Regions from separate parts of the Lachnoclostridium phytofermentans ISDg genome, predicted to be linked through region 1. Evidence: a T-box and tRNA genes for the amino acid it is inferred to sense, from the RefSeq annotation. Region 1 holds a T-box; the other regions hold tRNA genes.
What was found. The T-box of region 1 lies ahead of leuS (leucine--tRNA ligase). A T-box ahead of a tRNA ligase gene usually reads a tRNA of that ligase, here a tRNA-Leu.
Positions count from the first base shown of each region.

Region 1 (5,152 bases):
AATTCTATGAAAAATTCTTCTGGCTTTATTTTGTCCTTTATTTGGAGATATAGTAAAGAAATGAAAATCGAAGCCTTTGAACAGATGGTTAGAGAAATCGTGGAAGTCGAAACAAATCATATCGTTACTAATCTTAAGACTTATGATACGGTTACTTTATTTAAACGGATTTCGATTGGATTAGATTCTCCAATTTATTTCTATAACCATAAGGAAAAGATCAGTACCTTAAAGGATATCAGCGGAATTGCTGACATTTTACAGCTTGATTCCGATTATCTGCCAGTCTTCTATATTTATATTTTAGCAAAAGACAAGGATGGGGTTCTAAAGGAGAAAAGAGAAGAACTGTTAGGTTGCATCGGTAAACGAATCGGTGCCCAGATTATGAGAAGATTGGGAATTTGGGAGGAGATATCATGACAAAACATAATATCTATACAATGAGTGTCGCTAGTGTCTATCCACTTTATGTTACGAAGGCAGAAAGAAAAGGACGTACGAAAACAGAAGTTGATGAAATCATCTGTTGGCTGACAGGATATAGCCCGGAAGGATTACTAGAACAGCTAGAAAAGCAGACGGACTTTGAGACCTTCTTTGCGAATGCTCCGAGGCTGAATCCATCCAGAGCTTTGATTAAAGGTGCTGTATGCGGTGTTCGAGTGGAAGATATTGAAGAGCCGACTATGAAGGAAATTCGTTATTTGGATAAGTTGATAGATGAATTAGCAAAGGGGAAAGCGATGGATAAGATTTTACGGAAAGAAAATTAAATTTAGTATTTATAAAACTATCTTTGCTAATACTCTTGTTATGATATGTATGCAAGACCGTTGATCAGTAAATGGTAGATAATTTGTTTGATTCAAATACATTTTTTTGTCGAGTCAATGGTCACCAAGAATCATGAGGGTCAAGGAGTACCGGAGAATATAGAGTTGGATGGAATGGAATGTGGAGAGAAGTATGGATATGGAGAGGTAGATGGATGGTGATGGGGGAATGGCACCTAAGTGACACCTTTTGGTATAAAGATTGCTAAAGAATTTAGGATTGAAATTAGTCTTAAAAAGTGTTATGCTACCAACGGTAAACAAAAAATCTGTAATAAATACAAATCAATTGTAAAATTATGATTGAGAGATAATATATGGAAGGGACTGTAAAATTATTGTGAAACAGCCCCTTTTTTATTCATAAAGAAAGGTAATAATATGATTAAAGTTGAAAACCTATCCTACTCTTTTCCACAAAAGGATTTATATAATAAAATTTCATTTACATTAGAAGATGATCAACATTGTGCTTTTATAGGAACAAGCGGCACTGGAAAAAGTACATTAATAGATATAATTATGAACCCTGAAAGATATATATTCGATGGAAAGTTAGAGATAACCCCTAACTGTAGAATTGGGTATGTAAGTCAGTTCTCGCAATTGGATAAAACAAAAGAAATTACAGTATTCGAATATATTGCGGAAGAATTCATTAAGTTACAAAATGAAATAAACTCTATTTGTGCTGAAATGGAAACATCTTCGGATATCGATTCTTTACTGGAAAAATACCAACAATCGTTGGATGCATTAGATGCAATTGGTGGGGATGATTTCGAAAGTAATATTACTAAGAAACTAAATCTAGCCAACCTAAGTAAGTATGAAGATCTTATGGTATCGAAACTTAGTGGTGGGGAATTCAAACTTATTCAAGTGATTAAGGAAATGCTAACAGTGCCAGACTTAATGATTATGGATGAACCTGATGTATTTTTAGACTTTGAACACCTTAATGCACTTAAAAATCTAATTAATTCACACAAAGGGATTATGCTAGTTATTACGCACAACCGATATCTATTGAATCATTGTTTTAATAAAATAATACACTTAGAAAACACAGAACTCCAAGAGTATAATGGAAGATATATTGATTATAACTTCTCGTTACTTCAAAGTAAAATCGAGTTACAAGAACTAGCGGATGCTGATGCACAGGAAATTGAGAGAAATAAGAAAATAATCGATAAACTAAGATTTGCCGCAACTTATTACACCTGTGCCTCTAGAGGGCGAGCGTTAGATGCCAGAGTTTCACTTTTACGAAGATTAGAAGAACGTAGAATAAAAGAGCCATTTGTTGATATTAAACAACCGGAAATCAGTTTAGTTACAGAAAATGAAATCGAAGAAACGATTGTTTTAAAAGTTAATGATTACAGTGCCTCATTTAAAGATGTACTTTTAGAGAATGTTAACTTTGAAATTAACTCTACTGATAAGGTGGCCCTTATAGGTCCAAATGGTAGCGGAAAAACAACTTTACTTCGTGAAATCTTTAAAAATAATCATGAGTCTATTGAGATACACGAAGATGTTCAAATGGCTTTTTTATCTCAACTTCAAGGCGAAATGCTAAATGAATCGAATACGATGCAAGAAGAGTTCTTTGAGGCTGGATTTAAAAATTATGATGAGATTCGAACACATCTTTTCAACTATGGTTTTGAGGAAGAACTCATGAATCAAAAGATTGAAGCTTTATCTGGTGGAGAGAAAAACTTACTTCAGTTGGCTAAAATTTCTGCTAGTAAAGCGAATCTGTTGCTACTTGATGAACCAACCAGTCATCTAGACACTTATTCACAAATAGCACTAGAAAAAGCCATAGAAAACTATAATGGCGCGATTTTAATGATCTCTCATGATTTCTATTCTATAGCAAACTGTATGGATTATGTTTTGCTCATTGAAGATAAGACGATTAGAAAAATGAGTATACGAAAATTCAGAAAGATGATTTATGCGAATCATTTTGATAAAGACTATTTAGAAATTGAACAAAAGAAAAAAGAAGTGGAAACTAAAATAGCCTTGGCTCTAAAGGATACTAATTTTGTGCTTGCAAAAGCTTTATCAGAAGAATTAGAAGCACTGATTAAATTACTATAAAAGGCAGTTCTTAGGAACTCTCAAAGGATGATACGCACATATGCTACGGCGATACGCACATATGCTTTGGTGAACCGTACCTAAGTAATGTTAAAAGATACGAATGAAAGTGATAAATGAGATCGATTTCTTTAATTTTTCATAGTTCCCCTTGACATATTGCAAAGAAAAGGTTAGTGTATTATCAGATAAATAAGAAAAAAGTTATGATTAGAAGTAGTAAAAGTAGGTTCCAGTAACAGAGAGTTATCGGTAGGTGGAAGATAATCTGGGAAGCTTTGAACTCGTCTATGAACTCTGAGGTTGAACATAAGTAGACCTTAGCGGGAATTCCCGTTATAGAATTTAAGTGCAGGGTTAGCCCTGAATTAGAGTGGTACCGCGGTAGGTTTATCCTTTCGTCTCTTTATTGGAGGCGAAGGGATTTTTTTAATTTATTAAAAGCAAAAGAATGGAGAAAAAATATGGAACAACTATATGATCCAAATAAAATTGAAGAGAAATGGCAGAAATATTGGGAAGAGAAAGAAACATTTAAAACCGATGTATGGGACTTTAGTAAACCTAAATATTATGTATTAGATATGTTCCCTTATCCATCAGGAGTTGGTCTTCATGCAGGACATCCAGAAGGATATACTGCAACTGACATTGTATCACGTATGAAACGTATGCAAGGTTATAATGTATTGCATCCAATGGGATATGACTCCTTTGGTTTGCCAGCAGAACAATATGCTGTTAGTACAGGAAATCACCCAAATGGATTTACTGAAAAGAATATTGAATCTTTCTCAAAACAGTTAAAAGAACTTGGTTTTGACTATGACTGGTCTAAAATGATTGCTACTAGTGACCCCAAATTCTATAAATGGACACAATGGATTTTCAAACAATTATATTTAGATGGTTATGCAAAATACATTGATATGCCAGTAAATTGGTGTGAAGAACTTGGTACAGTATTATCAAATGATGAAGTTATTGATGGTAAATCGGAACGTGGTGGTTATCCAGTTATCCGTAAAAATATGAAGCAATGGGTAATCAATCAGCCAGCTTTTGCTGAAAAATTATTAGAAGGCTTAGAGGAAATCGATTGGCCAGAATCCACTAAGGATATGCAAAGACACTGGATTGGTAAATCCGAAGGTGTGGAAGTTGATCTTGAGATTGTTGGTGGCGGTAATTTCTCTATCTATACAACTTGTATTGAAACAATTTACGGTATTACTTTCATGGTACTTGCTCCAGACGGTCAGATTGTGAAAGACTTGATGCCTAGAATTGAGAATAAAGAAGAAGTAGAAGCTTATATTAATGAAACTCTTAAGAAGAATGATATGGACCGTACTGAGCTTAATAAGACAAAGTCAGGTTGTATCTTAAAGGGTATCTATGCAATTAATCCAGTGAATGGTAAGGAAGTTCCTTTGTTCATCGGTGATTTCGTATTAGCAAGCTATGGAACAGGTGCAGTTATGGCAGTTCCTTCTCATGACCAAAGAGACTTTGAATATGCGATGGTTCATAACATCCCTATGATTCAAGTAATTGATGGAGCAGATGTAAGTGAGAAAGCATTTGAAAAGGGTGATTATCTTGGCAAAGGTTGCAAGTTAATGAACTCAGAAGAATTTACAGGACTTACAGTAGAAGAAGCCAAAGGAGCTATTACTGAGAAGTTAAGCAAGATGGGAGTTGCACGTAAATCTGTGAATTACCATTTCCGTGAATGGATTTTTGCTAGACAAAGATATTGGGGAGAACCAGTGCCAGTTGTTTATACAGAAAATGATGAAATCCATGTATTAAGCGATAACGAATTACCACTTATTTTACCTGTACTTGAAGATTACAAAGGTAAGAATGGTAAGGCTCCTCTTGAAAATGCAACTGAGTGGAAACAATATGAAAAAGACGGCGTAAAAGGAAAGCGCGAAACTTCAACTATGCCTGGTAGTGCAGGTTCAAGCTGGTATTTTATGCGTTATATCGATCCAGATAACCAAGAAGAATTTGCAAATCAAGAATTGCTAAAGCATTGGTTACCAGTAGATTTATATATTGGTGGTCCAGAACATGCAGTTGGACACTTAATGTACTCAAGAATTTGGAATCGCTATTTATATGATAAAGGTTTATCACCAGTAAAAGAGCCATTTAAGAAATTAGTTCATCAAGGAATGATTCTA
Region 1 covers NC_010001.1:1,194,884-1,200,035, forward strand. Annotated here, with positions in the region: gene CPHY_RS04970 (HD domain-containing protein) at 1-423, shown strand, start outside; gene CPHY_RS04975 (DUF2200 domain-containing protein) at 420-776, shown strand; gene CPHY_RS22285 (hypothetical protein) at 864-998, shown strand; gene CPHY_RS04980 (ABC-F family ATP-binding cassette domain-containing protein) at 1,218-2,957, shown strand; T-box leader at 3,155-3,366, shown strand; gene leuS (leucine--tRNA ligase) at 3,422-5,152, shown strand, end outside.

Region 2 (5,152 bases), 730 kb from region 1:
GTGCAAATAGCCTGAATGCTGATTCTCCATTTTTTTGATACATGGTAGAGCCAGCTTTTAGTCCAGATACCTCCATTTTTGAATAGTCTATAGTAATCTTTGGAGGTGCCTCACGTTTTGGAATCTTAACATTGACAATTTTTCCTGCTCTTTCAGCTGTTGTTGCTTTTAGACGGAATTGTAAGGTGTATCCGGTAATCTCATAACTTGATAAAACTAAGTTACTATCACATTGAGTCCATATTCCATTAGCTCCTTTACGATATTCAACAAGCCTTGTTTGGTTCTCAAATTTTAATTTACCAGCCCCATTTTCAACATAATAGCTTACCTTAAAGTCTTTATCTTCCTTCGGTAAAGTAACCGCAGCAATAGCTTTGTCTTTATCGCCTTTAAAATAAATTGTATTATCGGATGTTTTTAAAAAAATCGATAAATCAATATCAAGACCATTATTAACGTTATTACCAGTCATTTTTTCCCATGTCTTCATCTTATCTTGTGAGAAATATAGTTTTGTACTAGTTGAAGTACCAGGCTTAACAGTAATTTTATCATTAGCATAATCTAATATAATATTCACCATTGTACCTTCTGTAATAGGCTCTATTTTCGTTAAAGCGGCGGGCACTGTTACTTCTTTATTATCCAATAGGGAAATCTCTCTGACTGATTTCACATTAGCTTGATCTACTGATTCCGTATCCTCTTCCTTTGAGAATGCAATCCGTGGCGCTAATTGGTCAAACAGTAGAAACGCTCCTACAAGAAAGCTTAAAGTAGCAAAAATCGCAATTGCTTTTTTTACTCTACTCTTATGCTCTGATTCTTTGTTCCTACTAACAATATAACTGTATTCCTCTTTTATTTCTTTCATCTTATCCCCCATTCCTGCACTTACCATGCGCATATGAAGTTTGTACTAAGGATAACGAATACTTAAATATAACAAGCTCTAAAACAACTGATTTTCGCCATCCTTGGCCTATCACTACTAGTTACTACTGATACTGGATTCCGTTTAATATCTGGTTGGATGCTTCCTCTCCACAAAGAATCTTTATTAGCTCTAAAGAAAACTCTATTGAAGTACCAGCTCCTTTACTCGTAATAATTTTCCCATCTACGACAACCTTATCGTTCGTTACAACAGCACCTGTAAGTTTATCCTCAAATCCCGGATAACAGATTGCACGTTTTCCTTTCAATAATCCATGCGTCCCTAATATCGATGGGGCTGCACAAATTGCCGCTAAGTAACGACCTTTTTTTTCGTAGTCTATAAGTAAATCCTTAAGTCCTTCATGGTCTAATAAATTTCTTGTGCCTAATCCACCGCCAGGCAGAACCAGCATATCAGCTTCTGATAAATCATCCTTAAATAATATATCGGCCATAACATCAATTCCATGAGCCCCATGAACAAGATTATTTTCAGTTATTGATACTGTAGTTACATCAACTCCTGCCCTACGTAGTAAATCTACTACAGTGAGAGCCTCTATTTCTTCAAATCCATCTGCTAAAAATACATATACTTTTGCCATAATAAAACCTCCTTAATTGGCATACTACTGTATTACAAAATAATTACCATCTTTTATTATATCAGATAATAACTGGAATTGATAGGATTCACTATCCAACAAGAGAAACTAAGATACTTATTCAAGATAAAAAATAGCTCTGCGCCTTGTATCAGACGAATTCCATTGAAACTTCACCCAATACTTAGCGCTGAGCAGAAAAAAAGAGGCTTTCGCCTCTTACCATTTACGATATTTAAGTAATCGGGGTGACAGGATTCGAACCTGCGACCTCTTGATCCCAAATCAAGCACTCTAGCCAAACTGAGCCACACCCCGAGGCAATATAAAAGACATGCCATCTTTTTTTGGAAAGTATGTATTTCTAGGAAATACACAAAGAAAAACTAATGCGGATGACAGGAATTGAACCTGCACGGTTGCCCGCTAGATCCTAAGTCTAGTGCGTCTGCCAGTTCCGCCACATCCGCATGTATTAGCAATTCTTATTGCTCTTTCCCACAGAGTTATTTTTTCTAGCTCTGTCATGAGACATCCGGGATTCGAACCCGGGACACCTTGATTAAAAGTCAAGTGCTCTACCGACTGAGCTAATATCCCATCTTTGCTAATCACTTAGCAGCTGGGCTAGCTGGATTTGAACCAGCGAATGCAGGAGTCAAAGTCCTGTGCCTTACCGCTTGGCGATAGCCCACTATTAAAATCTTTTATTATAAAAAGAATTAATATTTACAACTCATTGTTGCTAGGGTGGATAAAGGGATTCGAACCCTTGGCCTCCAGAGCCACAATCTGGCGCGCTAACCAACTGCGCTATACCCACCACAAATTTTTTCTTTTAGAAAGAAAAAATGTGCCAGAAGGGATTCGAACCCCCGACAACCGGCTTAGAAGGCCGATGCTCTATCCAACTGAGCTACTAGCACATTTAGCATATGTTTTCGATGTTATGCCAAACATCAAGCGGGTGATGGGAATCGAACCCACGTATCTAGCTTGGAAGGCTAGTGTTCTACCATTGAACTACACCCGCATGCGTGTTTTGCTATTCAATCGGGGTGACAGGATTCGAACCTGCGACCTCTTGATCCCAAATCAAGCACTCTAGCCAAACTGAGCCACACCCCGGTAAATAAAACCACACATCATATTCTGTTGCGCATCTTTAAGAAGTGTTCTCTGTCAGACGCAAGAGTTATTATATATGACAAAAAGGTGAATGTCAACACTTTTTTTATAAGATTTTTCATCCAGTTTATACCACTTGCTATTTCGTGATATCTTATAGGCTATCTTCAATGTAATTCAGTGTATAATGCGCTTCTCCTTTTGAATCAATCTCCATTAGGATAAACGTTGGTATTCGTCCAGCTTGTCTAGGCTGTGTAATACTACCAGGGTTAATGACAGCGAGGCTATCATCTTTCAAGTCAATCAATGGTTGATGAGTATGTCCAAACATTACAATATCTGCGCCATTTAATACAGCAGCTTCTTTTAGTTGCTCTGTCCCATAATTTACTCCATACCGATGTCCATGGGTTAACATTACATAGTATTTCCCGATTTCTAAAAATTTTTCACGTGGTATGTCGGTAAAATAATCATTATTTCCGGATACCATCTCAACTGGGCAGTCAGCTATCTCTTTGATATAGGATGCATCACCCTCATAGTCTCCAAGGTGAATTAGCATGTCAATAGGAGAAACTTTTTTTATAGCTCTCTCTAAATTAGTATATCTTCCATGGGAATCACTTACAATTAGTATATTCATGCGCGCTCTCCTAAACCTATAATTCTTCCTTCATTGCATTTAACGCTTTTGCCCTATGACTAATTGTATTCTTTTGCTCTGCAGTTAATTCTGCAGTAGTACAACCGTATTCTGGCACAACAAAAATTGGATCATAACCAAATCCATTTTCACCAGCTATCTCATATCCGATATTTCCTTCAATGGTTGCTCTTTTTACCTTAATTTCTCCGTTAGGCCAAGCACATGCAATGACACATACAAACCGGGCGGAACGTTTCTCTTCTGCTACGCCTTCAAGCAAAGATAAGATATGATTATTCTTAATATCGTAGGAGGTATCTTCTCCTAGATAACGTGCTGAATAAACACCAGGAGCTTTCTCAAGATAATCAACTTCTAATCCAGAATCGTCAGCTAAAACAATTTCTCCCGTCATTTCCATAATTGTCTTTGCTTTTATTATAGCATTTTCTTCAAATGTTGTTCCGGTTTCTTCAATTGAAATATCTATTCCAGCTTCTTTCATGGATACTACTTCATAATCCAAGTCTTTTAATATCATCCTTATTTCTCTCATTTTTCCTTCGTTGGATGTTGCAAAAATAATCTTTCTCATCGTTAGCTTCCTTACTTTTTAAATTCTATTCTAATATCTAACACCCATTAAATATCGCATCTGCACAAGATATAGCACAAGCATATATAAGGGAAAGTACGCTTCGCGAACTTTTCCTTGTCATAAAAAAGAAGCATGAACCAGTGTGAAGTTTTAGAATTTCTTAGGCGGTGTTTTTTAGCGCCTTAGAAATTCTCTTCACACTTGAAACCATGCCTGCTTAGTAGTAGGCCGGAAGTTTGTGCCGAGGACGACGCAGGCACAAACTTCTGTGTGAAAGAACTTTGTTCTTTCACACTTATCTCATTACTGTCTTTTGTCCCTTATCTTCCTGCTCTAATTCCTTATAAGCAGATAATATCGCATTGTATGCACCCTTCGCAACCTTTTGTTTTCCATCCTTACTAGCTAAGAAGTTAAGGTCTCCTTGATTTGACATAAATGCAGCTTCTACTAATGCAACTGGTACATTTGCTTCACCTACGATATACACATCTTTGCTACGTGGAACCAATCCTCTATCTTCTAAACCAATTTCATTCAAAACTTCCTCAAGGCAAAGAGTTGCAAAGCTCTTGGAATTCATCCTCGTCCAATCATTTTGTTTCTCATTATAAAGCACCTCTGTACCGTGTACACCACGTTCCTCATTCGCATTACAATGAAAACTTAAGAAAAGGTCTGCTTCCACATCATTAGCCAGGGTTACTCGCTGATTTAGAGTAAGTCCACGATCCGTGGTTCTGGTATAATAAACCTTAATGTCCTCTTTGTCTAATAATTTTTTTAGCTCTAGTACCATAGAAAGGTTCATATCTTTTTCATGGTAAACGAAATCCCTTGAGTAAGTTCCAGAATCATATCCACCATGTCCAGCATCTACAACAATGATTTTATCATAAATATCTTTCGGACGCACTAGGGAAATATAGTAGTTGTGATCGTCCTCAAATAATACATAAGCATAGGTTTTGTCTAATTCCAATGTTATCTCGGTCTTAAAACTCTCATTATCAGGATAAGCATAACTGTTTATTTGAATACTCTTTATACAATCAGTGAAAGTTATACTCTCTGATTCCTCTTTTTCCGGTGAACTTTCGTTTGATCCAGTCGTTGAAGCTTGGTTACTGGCTGTATCTTTGGTATTGTCTGAAGTAACGCTATCTACTTTTTCTTTTCCTGCTGATGCAGAAGTTAGAGGTTGATTCTCCACCAATTGCTCTTTTT
Region 2 covers NC_010001.1:469,112-474,263, reverse strand. Annotated here, with positions in the region: gene CPHY_RS02095 (hypothetical protein) at 1-877, opposite strand, end outside; gene CPHY_RS02090 (DJ-1 family glyoxalase III) at 1,002-1,547, opposite strand; tRNA gene CPHY_RS02085 (tRNA-Pro) at 1,791-1,865, opposite strand; tRNA gene CPHY_RS02080 (tRNA-Leu) at 1,938-2,017, opposite strand; tRNA gene CPHY_RS02075 (tRNA-Lys) at 2,075-2,147, opposite strand; tRNA gene CPHY_RS02070 (tRNA-Gln) at 2,170-2,241, opposite strand; tRNA gene CPHY_RS02065 (tRNA-His) at 2,297-2,370, opposite strand; tRNA gene CPHY_RS02060 (tRNA-Arg) at 2,400-2,473, opposite strand; tRNA gene CPHY_RS02055 (tRNA-Gly) at 2,510-2,580, opposite strand; tRNA gene CPHY_RS02050 (tRNA-Pro) at 2,601-2,675, opposite strand; gene CPHY_RS02045 (metallophosphoesterase family protein) at 2,830-3,324, opposite strand; gene CPHY_RS02040 (XTP/dITP diphosphatase) at 3,341-3,922, opposite strand; gene CPHY_RS20495 (N-acetylmuramoyl-L-alanine amidase) at 4,221-5,152, opposite strand, start outside.
Region 2: it encodes a tRNA-Leu, which carries the amino acid that the T-box ahead of leuS (leucine--tRNA ligase) is inferred to sense. The anticodon was not compared.

Region 3 (5,152 bases), 740 kb from region 1:
ACCCCGTAACTTCGGGAGAAGGGGTGCCTACGAAAGTAGGCCGCAGAGAATTGGCCCAAGCAACTGTTTAGCAAAAACACAGGTCTATGCAAAACCGAAAGGTGAGGTATATGGGCTGACGCCTGCCCGGTGCTGGAAGGTTAAGGGGAGAGGTTAGACGCAAGTCGAAGCTTTGAACTTAAGCCCCAGTAAACGGCGGCCGTAACTATAACGGTCCTAAGGTAGCGAAATTCCTTGTCGGGTAAGTTCCGACCCGCACGAAAGGCGTAATGATTTGGGCACTGTCTCGACAATGCACCCGGTGAAATTGAAATACCAGTGAAGATGCTGGTTACCTGCGCCAGGACGGAAAGACCCCATGGAGCTTTACTTCAGCTTGATACTGGGATTCGGTGCTGCATGTACAGGATAGGTGGGAGACTAAGAAGTAGGAACGCCAGTTCTTACGGAGTCGCTGTTGGGATACCACCCTTGTAGTACTGGATTTCTAACCTGTAGCCGTGACCCGGCTAGGGGACAATGTCAGGCGGGGAGTTTGACTGGGGCGGTCGCCTCCGAAAGGGTATCGGAGGCGCTCAAAGGTTCTCTCAGAATGGTTGGAAACCATTCGTAGAGTGCAAAGGCATAAGAGAGCTTGACTGTGACACCGACGGGTGGAGCAGGTACGAAAGTAGGACTTAGTGATCCGGTGGTATAAAGTGGGATTGCCATCGCTCAACGGATAAAAGCTACCCTGGGGATAACAGGCTTATCACTCCCAAGAGTTCACATCGACGGAGTGGTTTGGCACCTCGATGTCGGCTCATCGCATCCTGGGGCTGTAGTAGGTCCCAAGGGTTGGGCTGTTCGCCCATTAAAGCGGTACGCGAGCTGGGTTCAGAACGTCGTGAGACAGTTCGGTCCCTATCCGGCGTAGGCGTAGGATATTTGAGAGGAGCTGTCCTTAGTACGAGAGGACCGGGATGGACTGACCTCTGGTGTATCGGTTGTTCTACCAAGAGCATGGCCGAGTAGCCAAGTCGGGACGGGATAAACGCTGAAGGCATCTAAGCGTGAAGCCCCCCTCAAGATAAGATATCCCATAGCATAAGCTAGTAAGACCCCTTAAAGACGATAAGGTTGATAGGACAAAGGTGGAAGTGTGGTAACACATGTAGCTGATTGTTACTAATAGGTCGAGGGCTTAACCTAAAAGGTTTGTTTAAACTTTTTTCTGAGTTGACAATGTCAACATCATTTATTACAATGTAGAAGTATTCCTCGATAGCTCAATGGTAGAGCACACGGCTGTTAACCGTGGGGTTGTTGGTTCGAGCCCAACTCGGGGAGTTATTAACAAGAATAACCATGATATGAATGATAAAATTGTTAATTGACAAGAATTAAATTATATGTTAATATTATTAGCACGGCTCCATGGTCAAGCGGTTAAGACACCGCCCTTTCACGGCGGTAACAGGGGTTCAAATCCCCTTGGAGTCATTTGTAAGATTGATAGTTAACTAAAGTGGTGAAAGCTACTATCGGTCTTATCTTTGTGAAAAAAAGATACTCTATTGAACATTGTGCCGACGTGGCTCAATTAAACGTAAAGTGAATACGCCGACGTGGCTCAATTGGCAGAGCAGCTGACTTGTAATCAGCAGGTTATCGGTTCGAGTCCGATCGTCGGCTTTTATGGCTTTTGATTTTCAAAAGACATGGACCTTTAGCTCAGTTGGTTAGAGCAACCGGCTCATAACCGGTCGGTCCCGGGTTCGAGTCCCCGAAGGTCCACTAGAGATAATTATACAAAGGATTATCTTACAGGAAATAAAAGAATTTGGCTCAGTGGCTCAGTTGGTTAGAGCGCCGCCCTGTCACGGCGGAGGTCGTGGGTTCGAGTCCCATCTGAGTCGTTGTAATCGAAAAGATTACACGACAAAAAATACTCAATATGTATTTGTTATCGAGTCATAAAGACCAGTTAAATTGGGATCTTAGCTCAGCTGGGAGAGCATCTGCCTTACAAGCAGAGGGTCATAGGTTCGAGCCCTATAGGTCCCATTCAACCGAAAGGTTATGCCGGCGTGGCGGAACTGGCAGACGCACAGGACTTAAAATCCTGCGGGACTAATCTCCCGTACCGGTTCGATTCCGGTCGCCGGCATTATCTTTGAATTTTTCAAAGATAATCAGTATGAAAATTTCATACTATGTACGTGTAGCTCAGCTGGATAGAGCGTCTGGCTACGGACCAGAAGGTCGCGTGTTCGAATCATGTCACGTACATTAGTGCCTGTAAATGCTGAGTTTACAGGCTTTTTTCATTTTATTGACATGATCTCATATCAAAATGGAAACCCTTGTGTCAGGTGTTGTGGTGTGGTTCTTAGGAACCCCTAGATACTAGATGCAGGGATATTTTTATTTAAATGTGTCACAGATATTTTAAAAAAATCGTCCAATATATTAAAATACCACTGTTCATTTATCTATTTTAAAGAATTCATTATCATAATAATCATCAATCTGTCTTGTCTAAGAATCCAAACGCTTACCCCTCAATAATTTAAATAGAACCTTATGGTTTAACTTAAAATTAGCTATCATAATCACTATATTCAGATTTAGAAACCTATTATTCTTGTATACCATAAATAGTATGCTATAATTAATAAGTAAGGGAAAAACAGTAAGTATTTCTCTAAGGGAGTTTCTTGTGTTATTTCGATAGTCAACAATTTATTGGCTATTTTTTTCTGCCGTCATAAACCAAATAAAATTATATTTACTAGACATAACTTGTACTAGTTAGTCATAGATTTACTTACGAATACCTTCAAGGACAACTTTAATACTACCCGCTTTCTTTAGTACATATAATATATCGAGGTGATAATCATGAGTAGTTGTACTGATATACTGTTGATAAGCTCTGTAGCATGTCGAATTGCAGAATGTCTTGATGACAACGAATTAGCATTGCTTGCAGCTGACTTGTTATTTTTAAGTGATGCACTTAATGCTATTGCGGTACGTAGAGCGGTTTGTAAGGATATCTGCGAAAAGAAAGCCGCAAACACAGCGAAGAATAGTAAAGATAGTAATGCTAATAGCGGCAATAATAATAGTAACAATAATAATAGTAACAATAATAATAGTAGCGAGAATAATGGTAGTAATGATAATAGAGGTAACAAAGGTAATAAAGACGGTAATGGTAATAAAGTAGGTAAAAATAATAAAGACAGTAAAAGTAATAATGGTAATAGCGCTAGTAGCGGTAGTAGTATAAAACAAATCAGTGATGAGAAAAACGTTATTACACCGGTAAAAAGAGAACAAAGCTCCGAAATGAAGACTAGTGGGAGTAGTAATATGAAAGCTACATTCACTAAAAATGATAATTCTATGAAGATGGGCGATAATAAAATCGTTGATATGTCAGAGGATATTAATCATAGTAACAAGAAATAGAATGATAGGATGAATGCAATTTCGATTCGGACCTTTATAAATAAATTACAAGAAGGAATATGTACATAATTCTTAGAAGTATACTTATTAAGTAAATTAGATAGACATTAATTCACATCAATGTCTATCATGAGTAAAAATTATATATAAAATATTTTGCTCAAAAATAATTTAAAAAATCTGATAGCAGAGATTAATGAGTATTGGTACTGCTGCTGAGCAAATAATACCATTGATTACAGATAATACTACGGTTTCTTCATTGGTATATCGAATTAACATAGGTAGGGTAGTATCTTCACTGGTAGCTCCTGCAGGAGCTATACAGGTTGGAAAATTCAAATACTTTGCTATGAGTGGGATACTAAAGAAAGAAAATATTTCTCTCATTAAATTACTTAAGAAAGTAATACTACCAAACGAAGCACCTGCGAACTCGCTTACCATAACACCAGATAAGCTATACCAACCTAATCCACTTGCCATAGCTGTACTGGTGTTCATAGAGATTCCAGTGATAAAACTACAAATAATACCTCCAAGTAACGATCCAATTATGATACCAAAAGGAATAATAAAAACTTTAACATGATATTCTTTAATTTTCTGTATAATGCCACGATTTAATCCGATGCTGATAGCTACTAAAAACATAAGTAAATAAAGGATATAATGAGTATGTTCTGTAACAAAATTAATGATTGTTATATCAATGCCGGATAATCCATAAACAATTCCTATTAACAGGGCAATTACGGTAAGTAGAACCATAATTAGTCCTCCTTTTCTTTTAGTTTCTTTTTCATAAATAATCTGGTTAATAAGTAAACAATTAAAGTAGAAAAGACTGTTGGAATAAAAAAGTATAGAAAACTAGTTAAACCAAGTGTTGATATCTCTTGAAGAAAATGCTCTCTTTTACCAAGCATAACCCCCATAGAAAAAATAATTAAAATGGTGCATACTATTTGCATTTTTTCATTCTTTTTTTTATGTTTCTCTGGAAAAAACCTTGATCCAATGAAAATTCCAATTCCCATAATAATGAGAATATCCATAATATAGCCTCCCTTCTATAATAAAGTCCTCTTTTAGAAAAAATCAAGAACAGATAATGATATGGATAAGAATAGAGAATTTTAACCTCTCTAAAGCCCACGAATCCTAATACAAACGTATATACTATAACAAATATTTTAACTTCAAGCAAGAGAAACGAATGATACGAAAGATATAAACAGTACTTGCTTATAATTTGGTGCTTCTATATAAATTTTAAAAATGAATCCTATTAAAATTAGAACTTTGAGTACTAAGAAGTTAAAATTTAGATAAATACATCAACACTTTGACGAATTAGCGTATAAAACTACGAGAAAGTTTTGATTTTTTGATGCTTCTATCAATACTACTGGATAATTTTTATCTGCTAGGAAATAGCTATGAATCTTGACTTTATAAATTGTTTGTGATATATTAAACCGTATCCGACATTGGTACAGATTACGTGTAATGACAAAATTCCTAACAGGTTACTTACTAGATTATATTACTTGAATTTAAAACCTGCAAACAGTATGTTTACAGGTTTTTCATTATAATTAGCTGCATTAAATTTTGTATAAGTGAATGTAATTCAATTGAACTTTGGTAGGATTAGGAAATATTATCATAAATTTAAACTAGAATTAGA
Region 3 covers NC_010001.1:450,044-455,195, forward strand. Annotated here, with positions in the region: rRNA gene CPHY_RS01910 (23S ribosomal RNA) at 1-1,191, shown strand, start outside; tRNA gene CPHY_RS01915 (tRNA-Asn) at 1,258-1,329, shown strand; tRNA gene CPHY_RS01920 (tRNA-Glu) at 1,411-1,482, shown strand; tRNA gene CPHY_RS01925 (tRNA-Thr) at 1,602-1,674, shown strand; tRNA gene CPHY_RS01930 (tRNA-Ile) at 1,703-1,776, shown strand; tRNA gene CPHY_RS01935 (tRNA-Asp) at 1,825-1,898, shown strand; tRNA gene CPHY_RS01940 (tRNA-Val) at 1,974-2,046, shown strand; tRNA gene CPHY_RS01945 (tRNA-Leu) at 2,064-2,149, shown strand; tRNA gene CPHY_RS01950 (tRNA-Arg) at 2,198-2,271, shown strand; gene CPHY_RS21555 (DUF6774 domain-containing protein) at 2,884-3,459, shown strand; gene CPHY_RS01960 (lysine exporter LysO family protein) at 3,631-4,230, opposite strand; gene CPHY_RS01965 (hypothetical protein) at 4,233-4,517, opposite strand.
Region 3: it encodes a tRNA-Leu, which carries the amino acid that the T-box ahead of leuS (leucine--tRNA ligase) is inferred to sense. The anticodon was not compared.